Regions from separate parts of the Pandoraea commovens genome, predicted to be linked through region 3. Evidence: predicted binding sites of a transcription regulator. Region 3 holds the regulator's gene; each other region holds the start of a gene.
What was found. Region 3 encodes sigma-54, which starts transcription at its own class of promoters, with help from an activator protein. Its sites were predicted from a motif close to TGGCANGNAANCTGCTTT; they were not measured.

Region 1: glnA (type I glutamate--ammonia ligase) is a predicted target of sigma-54. The motif match lies at 3,696-3,713, and genes of this name have one in related genera.
Region 2: prpB (methylisocitrate lyase) is a predicted target of sigma-54. The motif match lies at 3,152-3,169, and genes of this name have one in related genera.

Annotation. Positions count from the first base shown of each region.
Region 1 covers NZ_CP102780.1:2,431,623-2,437,832, forward strand. Annotated here, with positions in the region: tRNA gene NTU39_RS11360 (tRNA-Lys) at 30-105, opposite strand; tRNA gene NTU39_RS11365 (tRNA-Lys) at 160-235, opposite strand; tRNA gene NTU39_RS11370 (tRNA-Lys) at 294-369, opposite strand; gene NTU39_RS11375 (hypothetical protein) at 442-627, opposite strand; gene NTU39_RS11380 (hypothetical protein) at 844-1,083, opposite strand; gene NTU39_RS11385 (DUF4148 domain-containing protein) at 1,481-1,825, opposite strand; gene NTU39_RS11390 (LysE family translocator) at 2,111-2,728, opposite strand; gene NTU39_RS11395 (rhodanese-like domain-containing protein) at 2,870-3,337, opposite strand; gene glnA (type I glutamate--ammonia ligase) at 3,809-5,224, shown strand; gene glnL (nitrogen regulation protein NR(II)) at 5,403-6,210, shown strand, end outside.
Region 2 covers NZ_CP102780.1:3,823,409-3,829,618, forward strand. Annotated here, with positions in the region: gene acnD (Fe/S-dependent 2-methylisocitrate dehydratase AcnD) at 1-839, opposite strand, end outside; gene prpC (bifunctional 2-methylcitrate synthase/citrate synthase) at 1,000-2,151, opposite strand; gene prpB (methylisocitrate lyase) at 2,179-3,069, opposite strand; gene prpR (propionate catabolism operon regulatory protein PrpR) at 3,407-5,461, shown strand; gene NTU39_RS17350 (hypothetical protein) at 5,513-5,674, opposite strand; gene NTU39_RS17355 (MetQ/NlpA family ABC transporter substrate-binding protein) at 5,852-6,210, opposite strand, start outside.
Region 3 covers NZ_CP102780.1:621,385-627,594, reverse strand. Annotated here, with positions in the region: gene NTU39_RS03310 (KpsF/GutQ family sugar-phosphate isomerase) at 1-168, shown strand, start outside; gene NTU39_RS03305 (KdsC family phosphatase) at 276-761, shown strand; gene lptC (LPS export ABC transporter periplasmic protein LptC) at 786-1,472, shown strand; gene lptA (lipopolysaccharide transport periplasmic protein LptA) at 1,469-2,167, shown strand; gene lptB (LPS export ABC transporter ATP-binding protein) at 2,193-2,963, shown strand; gene NTU39_RS03285 (RNA polymerase factor sigma-54) at 3,057-4,547, shown strand; gene hpf (ribosome hibernation-promoting factor, HPF/YfiA family) at 4,689-5,045, shown strand; gene ptsN (PTS IIA-like nitrogen regulatory protein PtsN) at 5,281-5,736, shown strand; gene hprK (HPr(Ser) kinase/phosphatase) at 5,827-6,210, shown strand, end outside.

The sequences.
Region 1 (6,210 bases), 1.8 Mb from region 3:
GCGCAGACCCTTTTCGTTACATCAAGACTTGGTGGGGCGTGAGTGACTCGAACACTCGACCTACGGATTAAGAGTCCGCTGCTCTACCAACTGAGCTAACGCCCCGGTACTACCGGGAACAAAAAAGGCTGCAAGCGTCGCAGCCTTCCTGTAATGCTTTGGTGGGGCGTGAGTGACTCGAACACTCGACCTACGGATTAAGAGTCCGCTGCTCTACCAACTGAGCTAACGCCCCGATGCTACCGGGAATAAAAAAGGCTGCACGGCATCGCAGCCTTTCTTAAAAATTCGTTTGGTGGGGCGTGAGTGACTCGAACACTCGACCTACGGATTAAGAGTCCGCTGCTCTACCAACTGAGCTAACGCCCCAACGAGACCGAGATAATATCGGCTCTTCCGCATGGGGTCAACCCTTAATGGTGAAAATCCGCAAAAAAGGTCTCAGGCGAGAAGCGGAACCATCTCGAACGCCAGTACCGCGAGCACCGCGCCCACGACCACGAGCAGCGATCGCCAGCACATTCGAATGGTCCCTTTGCACGGCATTGCGCCGACAACGATCGCGCCGAATACCGCGATCGCAAACATGCAGACCAGTTGGGCATTGGAAAGGTGGGGCGCGATCATATTGGATCTCCCTGTCGCCACCAGGCGATGCACGAGGTAAGTCGCGTCTCAAGTATAGAAAACGGCTTCCCTCAAGCAAAGCGGCGCGACAACCGGGGTTTCCCCAGTGGCCGCGCCGAGCTTTCCGGACAGGTCTGCGATCCGTCCAAATCAGCGGCAGGCGTTTCGGCTGCCGATGCTTCGAACGTCATGCATGCCCCTCAGGGGACGTCGTCGTTATTCCGGAAGATCCAGGATCAGGATGATCGTCCAGGCGTCTTCGCCTTCGTGGTGGTACTGACGTTCCACCACAACGAACGGTTGCTTCTTGTCGCCCTTGCCGAGGAACATCACGTCACCTTCCTGCGGCAGGCATTCGAGCGGCGGCAACCCGAGCGGGGTGTCCTTGGGAACGAGTCGTTCGGCCTTCTTCGCTGCGCGCTCGGTCCACTCGATATCTAGTTGGATGTCACTCACCGGATGATCCTGTCTATGCAAATTGAAACGGCTGCATGGTAGCACGCAGCCTGCGCAGTCCACTGCCGTCCACCAACGCGTCCATTAAAAAAGCCCACGCTCCAGGGCGGGAGCGCGGGCGAAAGTCCCATGCGATTACGGGGAACGCATGGCGACAGGAGATGCGCCCGTGGGAAGCCGTGTGTGACTGCCGGGCCAGAGGGGAAGCACTGGACCGACGCACCACGGATAGCCCGGCAAAACGTCGTTGGGCGGGGGCGCGCGCCTGTCGGCGGGACTAAGACCTAATCAGGTGATGCAATAAGGTGACGCAACGCAGGCTGAAGATGCCGTCCGGCCTGCGTGCGTCAGTCACGCCGCCCGAGGGAGGCGTGACTGACGAGGGCCGGTTCGTCGCTTACGGATTCGAGTACTTCATCTCGCCGTTCTGGCGTGCACGCACGAGTTCGTCGTACACCTGTGCGCGCGTCTTGCCCGGCACGTTGGCGTTGTTCATCGTGTTGAACGCCGGGTAGTCGTAGTCGTTCTGCGGAATCAGGCCCTTGGCGCGCGCGTCGATCAGTTCCTCACGCACCTGTGCGCGGGTGAGCTGAGACGTTTGGGGCACCCAACCGAACGGCGAGCCGTCGGGGTAAGCGTCGCTCGACAGATGCGATTGTGCGAAAACGGAACCTGTTGCAGTGGCCATCGTGGCCGAGATCAGTGCCGATGCAATGAGCTTGCGATTGAGGATGCGATTCATGACGTTAATTCCTGTTCTTCTGTGTTGCGGGGGCGCGCAATGCATCGGTACCGAGCGTCTTTTGGTAGGACGCGGTATGCGTTGTGCGCGACCGGTGAAGCCAGTCTAAGCCTCCGGCTATCAAGGAAAAACGGCAATTAAGCGAATGAATCATTACGCGAACCGCAACAATCCGATGTGCGTTCTCGCCCGATGAGAGATGGTTGTTGGAACGGCATTAATGAAAACGCCACCCGAAGGTGGCGTTTCTCATGTGGCGACGATGCGGAGATGTTTCGGCTGCGTTCAGCGTGTCGCGATGGCAACGGCCGCACCGGCCATTACCGTGCCCGTCGCGCGATTCAGACGTTTCACGGCACGTGCCGAGCTGAGCAGTCGCCGTGCGCGGGACGCCAGCGCGATGTAGCTTCCGAACACAATGGCGAGCACCGTCAGTGTGACGCCGACGACTTCGATGTAACCGAGTGCCGTCACGCGTTGCAGATCGAGCAAGTTGGGCAGCAGTGCGAAATAGAACACAACGACCTTCGGGTTGCCCATGGTGACCGACAGACCGCCCAGAAACAGACGCCAGGACTTCTCGCGCGGTGCGGCGGCCAATGGCTCCGTCGGCGCGATGGCCGGAGCGTGCCACATCTTCCAGGCGAGATACAGAAGGTAAGCCGCACCGGCGTACTTGATCGCGAGGAACACGCCGGAGAACGTATGCGCCAGTGCCGCCACGCCGAGCACGGCGAGCGTGAGCCAGACGACATCGCCAATCGCGACGCCTGCGGTAAAGGCAATCGCGCCTTGCGTGCCGCGACCGAGGACGCGCGCGACGATGGCCGCAATGCCGGGGCCCGGTGTGCCCGCGCCCACGAACAGGGCGAGCGCGAAAGTCAGCAAGTGAGTCCAGTCCATCTCGGCGTCTCCTCGCGTTGATGTGGTTCGGTGTGTGTCGATACGTCGTCGGTGCGCAGTCGTTGTCGTCCTGTCATCTGTCGCCATCGCCATCGCCATCGCAGCCCTGCGGCCGTGACCGGCAATCCGGTGTCGCGGATGTCATGCGCCGAGCCAGGGCAGGCCGCGGAAGCACCAGCCGCTTACATTCTTGCGGTGACCGTTGCCGTCCTTGTCGCCTTCGAAGCCTTCGAGGATGTCGAACGATTGCGTGAAGCCGGCTTCGTATGCGACTTTCGCGGCGGCCTTCGAGCGTGCGGCGCTGCGGCACAGGAACAGCAACGGCGTCGTCTTGTCCGTCGTCTGCGACGTCAGTTGTTCGAGGAAGTGTTCGTTGGGCACGCCACCGGGATAGCGCACCCATTCGACGTTGGCGTACTGCCCGTCCGGCACCTGCGGGCGGCCGACCCAATCGAGTTCAGCGCGCGTGCGCACGTCGATCAGACGAACGTTGGCGTCAGCGTTGAGCAATGCCAGCGCTTCTTCCGGCGTGACTGCGCCTGCGTAGGCGAGCTGACCCGTGGCGCGACGCTGCGTTGCTTGGTCGAGAATGGCTTTTGCGCTTGTCATATTGCTGTGATCTCGTTAGTCGATGGTTGTCCTTCATTCTAGCGTGCAGCACATGCAAAGATGCGCTTTAAGTGACATCGAGCAGCATTGGGAGTCGTCTGGATATTTTGTGGACCGAATCCACCGCGCCCGACGACGGTGCAATATGGCGCACAACTTCGGGTCAGTGACGCGGCATGTTGGCACCGAAAAGGTGCATAATCGGAAAATGCACCAATTTAGTGATATTTTGGTGCGACACGCACCGAAATGGAGAATTGAAGCCCGCGAGCGGGAATTCGGCGCTGGACGCACCAGCATCGAATATTTCCTTAGAAATCAGTGGGCGAGGGTGAGGCACGACAGTGAAGCGATACGCTGGCACGCTTCCTGCTTATCACTGGCGAATCCGAACACGGAGTTCGTTAAGAGGGTGCGGCGACGCGGGCGATGAGCGCCAGCAGCGCCAGATTGAATCTTTCGGGAGATAGCATGAGCAAATCTGTGGCAGATGTGATGAACCTGGTTAAGGAAGAAGACGTCAAGTTCGTCGACTTCCGCTTTACGGACACGCGCGGCAAAGAGCAGCACGTCTCGGTGCCCGTGTCGCACTTCGACGCCGACAAGTTCGAGAGCGGCCACGCTTTCGACGGTTCGTCGATCGCTGGCTGGAAGGGCATCGAAGCCTCGGACATGCTGCTGGTGCCGGACGCCGACACCGCTTACATCGACCCGTTCTACGAAGAAAACACGCTGGTCCTGACCTGCGACGTGATCGAGCCGGCCGACGGCAAGGGCTACGACCGCGATCCGCGCTCCATCGCCAAGCGCGCTGAAGCCTACCTGAAGAGCACGGGCCTGGGCGACACCGCCTTCTTCGGTCCGGAGCCGGAATTCTTCATTTTCGACTCGGTCCAGTGGAACACGGACATGTCGGGCACCTTCGTGAAGATCAACTCCGAAGAAGCCCCGTGGTCCTCGTCGAAGGACTTCGATGGCGGCAACACCGGCCACCGTCCGGGCACGAAGGGCGGCTACTTCCCGGTCGCACCGGTCGACACGTTCCAGGACATGCGCTCGGAAATGTGCCTGCTGCTCGAACAACTCGGCGTGCCGGTTGAAGTGCACCACCACGAAGTCGCTGGCCAGGGCCAGAACGAAATCGGTACGAAGTTCTCGACGCTGGTCGAGCGCGCCGACTGGACGCAGATCCTGAAGTACGTCGTGCACAACGTGGCACATAGCTACGGCAAGACGGCCACGTTCATGCCGAAGCCGATCGTTGGCGACAACGGTTCGGGCATGCACATCCACCAGTCGATCTGGAAGGACGGTCAGAACCTGTTCGCAGGCAACGGCTACGGCGGTCTGTCGGAATTCGCGCTGTACTACATCGGCGGCATCATCAAGCACGCCCGTGCCCTGAACGCGATCACGAACCCGTCGACGAACTCGTACAAGCGTCTCGTGCCGCACTTCGAAGCCCCGGTGAAGCTGGCTTACTCGGCCCGTAACCGTTCGGCATCGATCCGTATTCCGTACGTTGCCAACCCGAAGGGCCGCCGCATCGAAGCGCGCTTCCCGGATCCGATGGCCAACCCGTATCTGGCCTTCTCGGCCATGCTGATGGCCGGTCTGGATGGCGTGCAGAACAAGATCCACCCGGGCGAAGCTGCCGACAAGAACCTGTACGACCTGCCGCCGGAAGAGGATGCAAAGATCCCGACCGTGTGCTCGAGCCTCGAACAGGCGCTGGAATACCTGAACGAAGACCGCGAGTTCCTGACGCGTGGCGGTGTGTTCACCGACGGCATGCTCGATTCGTACATCGCGCTGAAGACGGACGAAGCTCGCCGTGTGGCCATGACCACGCACCCGCTCGAGTTCGAACTGTACTACTCGCTGTAATCGGGTCGCTGCGCAGCAATGCGCCGGCATGACGGAACGCCTGCGGCCGACCGTCATGCTCGACAAGCACGGGGGGGATGGCCGCGGCCGTCCCCCTTTTTTATCCGCAGCGCGCGCCATGCATCGCCAACGTGCATCGTGCCAGCGGCCTGCCACGAACCTAACGCCTAGATCCTTGATGAAAAGTGTCCGCGCTGGTGAGAAAGGGCAGACGAAGCGGGCCTCGCATTCCGCTGATGCCGCCGATGTTGCTGCCGAATTGACGGCTGACGCCGCAGGCATCCCCGCGCCCCTGTCTGCGGTGCATGCCCTGGTCGACCCGTGGGAAGCGAAGCTTGCCGCGACCGGCATTCTGCCGGGGCTGGAAGCGTTGCCGACCGTGCTACTCGTGCTGGAAAAGCACACCTTGCGCGTGGTCTTCGCAAACCCGGCCGCCGAAGCGTTATTGGCCTTATCGCGTCGTTCGCTCTCGCAGATGACGTGGAACGATGTGTTCACGAACGGCGAGGTGCTGTCGTCGACGATGACGGAGCTCATCGCGAATCACTTCCAGACCACACGCCTCGATCTGGTGCTGGAACGCACCGCGCAGGAGCCGTTGCACACACACGCGATTGTGGCGGCCCCCGAGGCAGCGCCCGATTTCGTGATCGTCGAGCTGATCGAGAACGAGCAGAAGCTCAAGAACGAGCGCGAAGAGCGGATCATCGATCAGGCGTTGATGAACAAGCAGCTTATCCGCAACCTCGCGCACGAAATCAAGAACCCGCTCGGCGGCATTCGCGGTGCGGCACAGTTGCTGGAGTTCGAGCTGGATCAGCGCGAATTGCGCGAGTACACGCAGGTGATCATTAAGGAATCCGACAGGCTTCAGACGCTGGTGGATCGCTTGCTGGAGCCGCATCGCCATCCGTATATCGCCACGGACGTGAACATCCACGAAGTCTGTGAGCGCGTGCGTTCGGTGGTACTCGCGGAATTCCCGC
Region 2 (6,210 bases), 2.8 Mb from region 3:
CCTTCCCCGTAGAACTCCAGATACGCGGATACGACCTTTTCCTTGCGCAGGAATTCGGTCAGCGCGAGCACGATGTCGGTGGCGGTGATACCCGGCTGCGGCTTGCCCTTCAGCTCCACGCCGACGATGTCCGGCAAGCGCATCCACGACGCGCGCCCAAGCATCACGCTCTCCGCTTCCAGCCCGCCCACACCAATGGCGATCACGCCCAGCGCATCGACCATCGGCGTGTGCGAATCGGTGCCCACGAGCGTGTCGGGGTAAGCGACGCCGTCCGCCACCTGAATCACCGGGCTCATGCGCTCCAGGTTGATCTGGTGCAGGATGCCGTTGCCCGGCGGAATCACGTCGACGTTGCGAAACGCTTTCTTCGTCCAGTTGATGAAGTCGAAGCGGTCTTCGTTACGACGATCTTCGATGGCGCGGTTCTTCGCGAACGCATCGGGATCGAAGCCGCCGCATTCGACGGCCAGCGAGTGATCGACCACCAGTTGGGTCGGCACGACCGGGTTGACCAGCGCCGGGTCGCCGCCTTGCGCCGCGATGGCGTCGCGCAGGCCCGCGAGGTCGACGAGCGCCGTCTGGCCGAGGATGTCGTGGCACACCACGCGTGCGGGGAACCACGGGAAATCGAGGTCGCGACGTCGTTCGATCAGTTGCTTGAGCGAATCGGTCAGCGCCGCCGGATCGCAGCGGCGCACGAGGTTCTCGGCCAGCACGCGCGAGGTGTACGGCAGCGTGTCGTACGCGCCCGGAGCAATGGCCTCGACGGCAGCACGGGCGTCGAAGTAATCGAGCGACGTCCCGGGCAGGGATTTACGGTATTCGGTGTTCATCATGTGAGGAAGGTGTCGGCCCGGCCGGTGACAAGTTGGCGCGCACGGTGTGTGCGATGCGCGATGCGAATAACGGAGCAGCGACGCCCCGGCGAGGTCGCGGGCTGGCAGCAGGAATCCCGCCGCTGCCATCCCCCGGCCATCGCCGAGGCGCGGGACAGACTTAACGCTTGTCGATCGACACGAACTGCTGATCTTCCGGACCGGTGTAGTTAGCGCTCGGGCGAATGATCTTGTTGTCGATGCGCTGCTCGATGATGTGCGCACTCCAGCCCGACGTACGCGCAATCACGAACAACGGCGTGAACATCGCGGTCGGCACGCCCATCATGTGGTAGCTCACGGCGCTGAACCAGTCGAGGTTCGGGAACATCTTCTTGACGTCCCACATCACCGATTCCAGACGCTCGGCAATGTCGTACATCGCCGTGTTCTGCTGTTCTTTCGACAACTCGTGCGCGACTTCCTTGATGACCTTGTTGCGCGGATCGCTCACGGTGTAGACCGGGTGACCGAAGCCGATGATCACTTCCTTGTTCTCAACACGCTGACGAATGTCGGCTTCGGCTTCGTCCGGCGAGTTGTAACGCTTCTGCACTTCGAACGCGACTTCGTTCGCGCCGCCGTGCTTGGGACCACGCAGCGCACCGATTGCGCCGGTAATCGCCGAGTGCATGTCCGATCCCGTGCCCGCAATCACGCGCGCGGTGAACGTCGACGCGTTGAACTCGTGCTCGGCGTACAGGATCAGCGACGTGTGCATCGCACGCACCCACTGGTCCGACGGCTTCTCGCCGTGAAGTAGATGAAGGAAGTGACCGCCGATGCTGTCGTCATCCGTTTCGACGTCGATACGCACGCCGTTCTGGCTGTAGTGATACCAGTACAGCAGCATCGAGCCGAGGCTGGCCATCAGACGGTCGGCAATGTCGCGTGCGCCCGGAATGTTGTGATCGTCCTTCTCCGGCAGCACGGTGCCGAGCACCGACACGCCGGTGCGCATCACGTCCATCGGGTGTGCGGCGGCGGGCACGGCTTCAAGGGCGTCCTTCACGGCGGCGGGCAGACCGCGCAGCGCCTTGAGCTTGGCCTTGTAGCCGCGCAGTTCCGCCACGTTCGGCAGCTTCCCGTAGACCAGCAGATACGCGATTTCTTCGAATTCCGAGGTCTGCGCCAGATCCAGAATGTCGTAGCCGCGATAGTGCAGATCGTTGCCCGAACGCCCCACGGTACACAGTGCCGTGTTGCCTGCGGTCACACCCGACAGGGCGACGGATTTCTTCGGCTTGAAGCCGGTGGCAGTCGTCTCGCTCATGCTCTTTCCTCCAGGATCAGGGGTTCGTTATTTCTGTTGGGCGAACAGGGCGTCGAGCTTCTGTTCGTATGCGTGGTAGCCGATGCTCTCATAGAGCTCGGCGCGCGTTTGCATCGTGTCGAGCACCGCCTTTTGCGTGCCGTCGCGACGAATCGTGTGATAGACGTTTTCCGCCGCCTTGTTCATCGCGCGGAACGCCGAGAGCGGATACAGCACCAGTCCGACCTGCGCGCTCTTGAGTTCTTCCACGGTGAACAGCGGCGTCGAGCCGAACTCGGTGATGTTCGCGAGCACGGGCACCTTCACGGCATCGGAAAACTGGCGGTACATCGGCAGTTCCGTCATCGCTTCGGGGAAGATCATGTCGGCCCCCGCTTCAACGCACGCGCACGCGCGGTCGATGGCCGCCTGAAGGCCTTCGACGGCCAGCGCATCGGTGCGCGCCATGATGACGAAATTCTCGTCGGTGCGCGCGTCGACGGCCGCCTTGATGCGGTCGACCATCTCCTGCTGCGTCACGATGGCCTTGCCGGGACGGTGGCCGCAGCGCTTCGCGCCCACCTGATCTTCGATATGCATCGCCCCCGCGCCGAACTTGATCAGCGACTGCACCGTGCGCGCGATGTTGAAGGCCGACGGACCGAAGCCCGTGTCGACGTCCACCAGCAGCGGCAGGTCGCATACGTCGGTGATGCGGCGCACATCGGTGAGCACGTCGTCGAGCGTCGAGATGCCCAGATCGGGCAGGCCGAGCGAACCGGCCGCAACACCGCCGCCCGACAGATAGATCGCCTTGAAACCGGCCGCCTTGGCGAGCAGGGCGTGGTTGGCATTGATGGCACCGACAACCTGCAACGGTTGCTCGGTCTTGACGGCCTCGCGGAAGGCGGCGCCGGCCGAACGAATGGTTTGCGTCACTTGAATCCCTCGGTCGTGTCTTGCGCGCCGGATGAACGGAATGCCACCGGATCGCACGTGGGTTGAGTAGCAAGGCTTTTGAATAGCAATGGCCGTGCCAGCAGGTCGTGCGCTCGCGCATCGCCAATCCCTTCGCCGCGCTAACGCATTCATTTATCGACGGAAATTCTTCGCCTGCATGACGTTTACGTCAAGGTAAATGTCACTTAAGGGTGGATGCGGCGGCCGCATTTCGTTTCAATTTGAAACGCAAAATGAAACGTATAGTCGCAACATGCTACGATTCAACTCAAATCCCCTGCTGCCAACCGCTATGCCGAATTCGATACCCGCCGAGATGCCGTCCCGTCTGCCCGCGACCGCTGCAGGCGTGGCGCGAGCGCCCACGGTCCCCGCGATGCGAAAGCCGGTGATCTGGGCCGTCGGCATCAGCAAGCTTGGCGAGCTGTATCGCGATATCGTGCCGGACTACGCTGCGCAGGCCGACGTTCACATCGTCGACAAGGGGTACGAAGCCGTGATCGAAGCGCTGGAGCGCTTGCCCGCCGGGAGCGTCGACGGCATTGTCGCGGCCGGATCGAACGGCGACTTTCTGCGCGAACGGCTTGCGTTGCCTGTGGTGCTGGTCAAAGTCACCGGCTCGGACGTCATGCACGCACTGGCCCGCGCGCGACGCGCCCTGCCCGCGTCGTCTCCCGACTCGCGCATCGCGCTCGTGTCCTACGCACGCCCCGCAGCCGAGTTCGAGCGCTTCAAGAGCGCCTTTCACCTCGACATCTCTCAGCACACTTATGTCGACGCCCAGAACGCCGAAGACCTCGTGCACCGGTTGCGCGACGACGGCATGGCAGTCATCGTTGGGCCGGGTCTCGTCACGCAACTGACGGAGCGCGCCGGCCTCACGGGCATCTTTCTCTACTCGCAGGATTCGGTGCGCGCAGCGTTCGACACGGCACTGGAGGTGGCGCGTCTCGGGCGCATCGAAGCGCAACGGCGCGAACGTCTCGATACGGTGTTGCGGCATCTGCACGAAGGCGTGGCCGCCGTCGATCTGAACGGACGCATCGAAGCGATCAACGCGTCGATGGCCGGGATTCTCGGCGTCACGGTGGCGGACGCCGTCGGGCGAACGCTCGACGCTATCGCGCCAGCGCTCGACATCGCCCGCACACTGGAGAGCGCGAGCGCCGAGTTGGAAGCGATCGTCTCGATGGCGGGCAAGACGTGGGTGATCAACCGCATTCCCTTGCTGGATCAAGGCACGCTCACGGGTGCGCTCGTGACGTGTCAGGACTCGCAGTCGTTCGCCCGTGTGGATCGTTCGTTGCGCTCACGGCATCGTCCGCGGCATCTCGTGGCGCGCTACCGGCTCGACGATCTGATCGGCGATTCGGCGGCAATGACGCAAGTCCGCGCACTCGCGCGCCGATATGCGCAGACCGACTCGACGGTACTCGTGCATGGCGAGAGCGGCACGGGCAAGGAATTGCTCGCACAGGGGATTCACAACGCGAGCCGCCGCCGCGACTATCCGTTCGTCGCCATCAACTGCGCCGCGTTTCCGGAGACGCTGCTCGAGAGCGAGTTGTTCGGGTATGAAGATGGCGCGTTCTCGGGTGCGCGACGCGGTGGCAAGGCCGGTTTGTTCGAAACAGCGCACAACGGCACGATCTTTCTCGATGAAATCGGCGAGATGCCGATGCCGCTGCAAACTCGGCTGCTGCGCGTGTTGCAGGAGCGCGAAGTCCTGCGCCTTGGCGCGAACGAACCGGTGCCGTGCGACGTGCGCGTGGTCGCCGCCACGCACCGCGATCTTCGTCAGCAAGTCGCGGCCGGATTGTTTCGCGAAGACCTTTACTACCGTCTGAACATCCTGCGCATGGTGCTGCCCGCGTTGCGCGAACGCATGGACGACCTGCCGCGCCTCACGCCGTTGTTCCTGGAACGTGCGCTAGCCCGTGCGGGTGCGCGCATGAGCGTCGATGCCTTGCAGGCGTCGCTATTGCCGCTGCTTGCGAGCTATCGCTGGCCGGGGAACGTTCGGGAGCTGGAGAATTTGCTGGAGCGCATCGCGGTCGTCTGCGCCGATGTGGTCGATGCCCGCGAAATCAGCCGTGCGCGATTGATCGAGATTGCCCCGGAACTTGGCACGACGCCGTCACCGCCCGCGTTCGACGTTTCAAAAACGAACGGTGGCCGGATAAAAGATGTGACGAGTGTTGCAACCGTCGATGCACCCGACGCCCCCATGACCGGACGCGAGCGCCGTGCCGCCGAGGAGCTGGCACGCATTCACTCGACGCTGGCCGCATGCGGCGGCGATCGCAATGCCGCGTGCGAAGCACTCGGCATCAGCCGCTCGACGCTCTGGCGCAAACTTCGCGCCGGGTAACGGGCATCGGGCATCGGCGATGCCCCCGGCGCGAACACTTCAGTGCTGAGCTCAGTGCTGATGACGGATACGGTCCCACATCTCGTGCCAGTCCAGACGCTTGTGCGCGGCAGGCTCATCGTGATGCGTGACCCAGAAGTGGTCGACCAGCATGCCGATGGCGAAGCCGACGAGCAGCGCTACCAGCATCATCGAGACATTGATCATGGACATGGCGGCCTCCCGTCGAAAGGAATCACGCTTCCATTCTAGTCAAACGCCACCATGCCAGCGATGCAAAATCTCAGGCTTGCGGACGTAAAAAAACCGGGGTCGAAACCCCGGTTTTTCATTTGACGCGAGCCGCTACCAAGCGATGCGCAAGATGCGCATCCCACGGCATTTCAATGCTTACCACGTCGCAATCAGTGCGCCCTTGAATTGCGTGTCGATGAATTGCTTCACTTCGTCCGAATGGTAGGCGTCGACCAGTTGCTTGACCCACGGCTTGTTCAGGTCTTGCGTGCGCACGGCGATCAGGTTGGCGTACGGGCCCTTCAGGTCTTCGATAGCGATGGCATCACGCTTGGGCACCAGTCCGGCCTGTGCGGCGAAGTTCGTGTTGATCGACGCAGCGTCCAGATCCGGCAACGCGCGCGGCAGTTGTGCGGCTTCCAGTTCGCGGATCTTGAACTTCTTCGGGTTCTCGATATCGAGCGGCGTGATGTTCTTGCCATCCAGCCCCGGCTTCACCTTGATCAGACCTTCCT
Region 3 (6,210 bases):
GCCGACGTCATGAAGGCCGATCCGCGCACCATCGATCCGGACAAGCTCGCCGCAGAAGCCGCCGAACTGATGGAACGCTTCGGCATCATGCAGTTGCTCGTGACGGAAAACGGCCGCCTTGTCGGCGCCCTGAACGTCCACGACCTGTTCGCCGCCAAGGTCGTGTGAGTTTTCTGCCAATGAGTCAAACGAGTCAACCGAATCCCGCCAATACTTCGGGCATCGCTCAGTTCGATGTCGCCGCTGCCACGCAACGCGCGGCGCGTCTGCGCGTCATGGTGTTCGACGTCGACGGCGTGCTGACCGATGGCGGCCTGCGCTACGGCCCGACAGGCGAAGTCATCAAGACCTTCGACTCGCTCGACGGTCACGGCCTGAAGTTGCTCAGCGAAGCCGGCATCGTCACCGCCATCATCACGGGACGCCAGTCGGATATCGTCGCCAAACGCGCCGCGGATCTACGTGTCGCACACGTCTATCAGGGCGTGCACGACAAGCGCGCCGCGTTTGAAGACCTGTGCGCCAAAGTGGGCGTGACGGCCGACGTCTGCGGACATATCGGCGACGACTGGCCCGACCTGCCCGTGCTCACGCGTGTAGGCTTCGCCGCCTGCCCGGCCAATGCGCATGTCGAAGTGAAGGCACGCTGTCACTGGATCGCGAGTACGCGCGGCGGCGAAGGGGCTGCACGCGAGTTGTGCGACTTCATCTTGCGCGCGCAGGGGCGTTACGACGCCCTGCTCGCCGAAGCCATCGCCTGACGCGCCGGGAGAGTCGATCCACTCATGGCCATCCAACGCGTCTCGCCCGCTTCGCTGATCGCGATTGCCGTCCTGGCAAGCCTTGCCGCCGGCACGTACTGGCTCGTTCAGCGCACGCTGCCGTCCGACGCCGACCGCGCGCCGTACGTGAAGCAGCACATCCCCGATTACTACGCCGACGACATGGTGATTTCCATGCTCGCGCCCAACGGGGTGACGCAGTACCGCGTCAACGCCGTCCACATGACGCACTTCGAAGACGACCAGACCACGGCCATGACGATGCCCGCCGTGCGCGCCTTCACGCCGGATCAGCCCGAAGTCACCGCCACGAGCAAGCGTGGCACGCTCAACGCCGATATGTCGATCGTCGATCTGTACGACGACGCGGTCGTGGTGCGTCAGCCGGGGCCGCGCGATCCCGAAATGCGTGCGCTGTCCGAGCACTTCCAGGTGCTCGTGAACGAAGACATCGTGCGCACCGAGAAGCCGGTGCAGCTGTTCCGCGGGTCGTCCGTGATGTATGGCGACGGCATGATTTTCAATAACATCTCGCGCGCCGTACAATTGCTCGGCAATGTTCACGGCACGATCCAGCCGGCGGAACTGGGCGCCAAGCGCCCGCCGCCGTCAGGCCAGTCCACACTGCCTGTTAAGCCGACCGCTCCGCGCGCGCCATCTCAGACTCCACAGGGCCCCAAGACCCCATGACCGATCGCCTTTCACTGCGACCCGCCACTGTATCGCTGCGTGCGCTTCGCGCGCTGGCCGCCGCCTTCGCCGTTCTTGGCGCACTGGCTGCACCGCTGGCCCACGCCGAACGCGCCGACCGCGACAAGCCGCTCAATATCGAGTCGGACCACATGAGCTATGACGACCTCAAGCAGGTCAACATCTTCACCGGCAACGTGACGATGACCAAGGGGACGATTCTCCTGAAGGCCGATCGCGTCGAAGTGACTCAGGATCCGGAGGGCTATCAGTACGCCACCGCTTACTACAAGCCGGGCGGCCCGCTCGCCTACATGCGTCAGAAACGCGACGGCATGGATGAGTACATCGACGGCTGGGGCCAGACCATCTATTACAACGGCAAGACCGAAGTCGCGACGCTCACCACGCAGGCCACGCTCAAGCGCCTGGCCGGTGGCACCAAGGTGCTCGACGAGATTCACGGCAGCGTGATCACGTACGACACCTACAATGAGGTCTACACCGCCAACAGCGGCGCCGATCAGGTCAACCCCAACAATCCGAACGGTCGCGTGCGCGCCACGCTCGCACCGCGCAACGCCACGGGCGCGCAGGCGCAGGCACCGGGCGCTGCCAGCAAGCCGGCCACCGCGCCCAAGGGCGACCTGCCGCCGCTGTCGCCTTCCAAGAACATCGGGAATCCGCGTGAGTAATTCTGCCAATAGCAACGCCTCGACCATCAACCCGGGCAACGCCCCGGTGGGCAAGCCCAGCGCGCTCGTCGTGCGCTCGCTCAAGAAGCAGTACGGCGCGCGTACCGTCGTCAAGGACGTGTCGCTCGACGTGAAGAGCGGCGAGGTCGTGGGTCTGCTTGGCCCGAACGGCGCGGGCAAGACAACCTCGTTCTACATGATCGTGGGACTGGTGCCTGCCGACGATGGCGAAATCCAGCTCGACGGCAACCTCATCAGCGAACTGCCGATCCACGAGCGCGCCCGCATGGGCGTCTCGTATCTGCCGCAGGAAGCGTCGGTGTTCCGCAAGCTCACGGTCGAAGACAACATTCGCGCCGTGCTCGAATTGCAGGTCGATGCACAGGGCAAACCCCTCAAGCGCGACGAAATCGAACGCCGCATCGAAGCCCTGCTCGACGAGCTTCAAGTGGGCCATCTGCGCGAAAATCCGGCGATGTCGCTCTCGGGTGGCGAGCGTCGTCGCGTGGAAATCGCACGCGCCCTGGCCACACAGCCGCGTTTTATTTTGCTCGACGAACCGTTCGCGGGCGTCGACCCGATCGCCGTGCTGGAAATTCAGCGGATCGTGCGCTTTCTCAAGGACCGAGGCATCGGTGTCCTGATTACCGACCACAACGTGCGCGAGACGCTGGGTATCTGCGATCACGCGTACATCATCAGCGAAGGCTCGGTGCTCGCCGCCGGCACGCCTGACCAGATCGTTGCCGACGAAAGCGTGCGTCGCGTCTATCTGGGCGAAAATTTCCGGATGTAAAGCAGATTTTTCGCATGTAAACCCTGCCTCCGATAGGAGTCAGGGACGGTTCCGTTGGCGTGACAAAGCCTCTACAATGAAGGCGAGACCGCTATGAAACCGACTCTTCAACTCCGCACCTCGCAGCACCTGACCCTCACGCCGCAGTTGCAGCAATCGATCCGGTTGTTGCAACTGTCGACGCTCGAACTCCAACAGGAAGTCGAGCACGCGCTCACCCAGAACCCGATGCTCGAACGCGAGGACGATTGGCTCGCCGGTTCGGTACGTGTGGGCACAGACGGGTCGCTGCGCAACGAGCGGAGTTCGTCGTCCAGCAGTTCGAACGACAACGGCCACGAGTCCGCCAACGGCCACGACGAAGCGCGCGAACTCGATGGCGAGGCCCGCTTCGACGACAACGCGTCGGACAATGGCAGCGACTGGAGCCTGAACGACTTCGCCCGCTCCGGCAGCGCATCGGACGACGACGACAATGCGCGTCCGCAACTGCATGTCGACCACCCCAATCTCCGCGAACATCTGCTGGCCCAGCTGCGCCTGACCAAGGCGAGTCCGCGCGACCGCGCGCTGGTGGAATTCCTGATCGAATCGCTGGACGAAGACGGCTACCTCGGTAGCCTGCTCGACGAGATTCAGGCCGAAATGCCCGAAGAGCTGGCGCTCGAAACGGAAGAAATCAACGCGGCGCTGGCGCTGCTGCAAAGCTTCGATCCGGCGGGCGTGGGTGCCCGCAGTCCGGCCGAGTGCCTGCGTCTACAGCTCCAGCGACTACCCGCAAGCGGTGTGCGCACCCTGTCGCTGCGCATCGTCACCGATCACCTGGAACTGCTGGCCGCGCGCGATTACACGCGTCTGCGCCGCCTGCTGGGTGTCGGCGAAGACGGTCTGCGCGCCGCGCATCAGCTGATTCGCTCGCTGGACCCCTTCCCGGGCTCGGCTTACGGCTCGCCTCAGGCCGACTACGTCGTGCCGGACGTGCTGGTACGCAAGCAAGGGAGCGGCTGGACGGCGGAGCTGAATCCGGAAGTGATGCCGCGTCTGCGCATCAACGAGATGTATGCGCGCATTCTCCGAAATAACCGGAACGATCCGGGAACCGGCAACCTCCAACAGCAGTTGCAGGAAGCGCGCTGGCTGATCAAGAACATCCAGCAACGCTTCGACACGATCCTGCGGGTGGCGCAGGCGATTGTCGAGCGTCAAAAGAACTTCTTCACGCATGGCGAAATCGGCATGCGGCCCTTGGTTTTACGCGAGATTGCTGATACGCTGGGTTTACATGAATCCACGATTTCACGGGTGACGACGAGTAAGTACATGCTCACTCCATTTGGAACCTTCGAGCTTAAGTACTTCTTCGGATCACACGTGGCAACGGAAGCCGGAGGCGCTGCGTCATCGACCGCCATCCGCGCACTCATCAAGCAACTCATAGGAGCTGAAGACCCGCAGAGCCCCCTTTCCGATAGCCGTATCGCGGAACTGCTGGCAGAGCAAGGTTTTGTGGTGGCGCGGCGCACTGTCGCGAAGTACCGCGAGGCCATGCGAATCCCCGCAGTGAACTTGCGCAAATCTTTGTAGGACAGTCCTGGTGCGCCATGTTGGCCGCTGGGGCATAACGCCGCAGTGCGACATTGCGTCACGTCAATGGCTCGCACCCTCGCTAGCCAGCGTCAACGTTGACGCGGCCTGCACTTCGGCATTTCAGCAAGGAGAGCAGCTATGAATCTGAAGATCAGTGGACACCATCTCGAACTCACGCCTTCGCTGCGCGAATTTGTCGTCAACAAGCTTAACCGCGTGTTGAATCATTTCGACCAGCTAATCGGCGCCGAGGTGATCCTCTCTGTCGACAAGACCAAGGAGAAGAGCGGACGCCAGATCGCGAGCGTCACGGTGTTTCTCAAGGGCAAAGAAATTTTCGTCGAGAAGTGTGACGAGAATATGTATGCCGCCATCGACAAGCTGATCGACATGCTCGACCGCAAGGTAATGCAGTACAAGGACAAGGTTCAGGATCACGGTCGCGAGGCCATCAAGCACCACGAACTTCCTCCTGAGGCGGAACCGCTGCAATAGCATCTTCAGGCGTGGTAATCGCATTGGCTGATACCGACGAAAACCCGCAAGGAACCACCCGAGCGCATATCCGTCTGTTGTAAGTCTGGCATCACCCACCGCGGGGCCGTTGAACGGCCCCTTTTGTATGGTTCGCCCCACTTCCGTGACTTGCCGCGAGCGCGGCGGCGAGTGGTCTATAATGCGAGGTCAATCGGGGGTTGGAGGGCGACTAAGCGTTCGCCCGCATTACAAGATGAACCGTTTAGCCAAACTCATACTCGAGTCCAACATCCTGCTTGGACTGTCCGTTACCAGCAAGAAGCGCCTGTTCGAACAGGTCGGCCTCCTCTTCGAGAACAATGCCGGGCTTTCTCGCGCTGTGGTAACCGACAATCTCTTCGCCCGTGAGCGTCTCGGCTCGACGGGTCTTGGAGAAGGCGTGGCGATTCCGCATGGACGCATTAAAGGCCTGAAGGTCCCAGCCGCCGCGTTCATCCGCCTGGAAGAGGCCATTCCGTTCGAAGCGCCCGACGGTCAGCCGGTTTCCCTCCTGTTTGTGTTGCTCGTGCCCGAGCAGGCGACGCAGCAGCACCTCGAAATCCTGTCCGAAATTGCCCAGTTGCTCTCGGACCCCGAGATGCGCAGTATCCTGATCAACGCGCCTAGCGCCAAAGATGTCCACACCGCGCTGACGAACTGGAAGCCCTGAGTCGTCCCGAGTCGTCTGCGCACCGGTACGAATCGCCGCGAACACACACGAATTCCGTAGCTCCCACACCCAACCGAACGAGGCGACGCGGTGGAACTGACCGGCATCAACGCGCAAAGCATTTTCGACGACAACGCCGCGACGTTGCGTCTGTCGTGGCTCACGGGCCATGAAGGTTGGGAGCGCGGCTTTACGCCGGAGAGCGTGGCTACGGCCACCTCCAGCGCCGACCTCGTGGGCCACCTGAACCTCATCCACCCGAACCGGATTCAGGTGCTCGGCGAAGCGGAGCTACGCTACTACCAGCGTCTTACGGACGAAAACCGCAAGCGTCACATGGGTGAAGTCATCGCGCTGGAACCGCCGTTCCTCGTGGTGGCAGACGGCCTTGAAGCGCCGCCCGATCTGGTGCTGCGCTGTACACGCTCCTCCACCCCGCTGTTCACCACGCCGCTGTCGACGGCCTCCGTCATC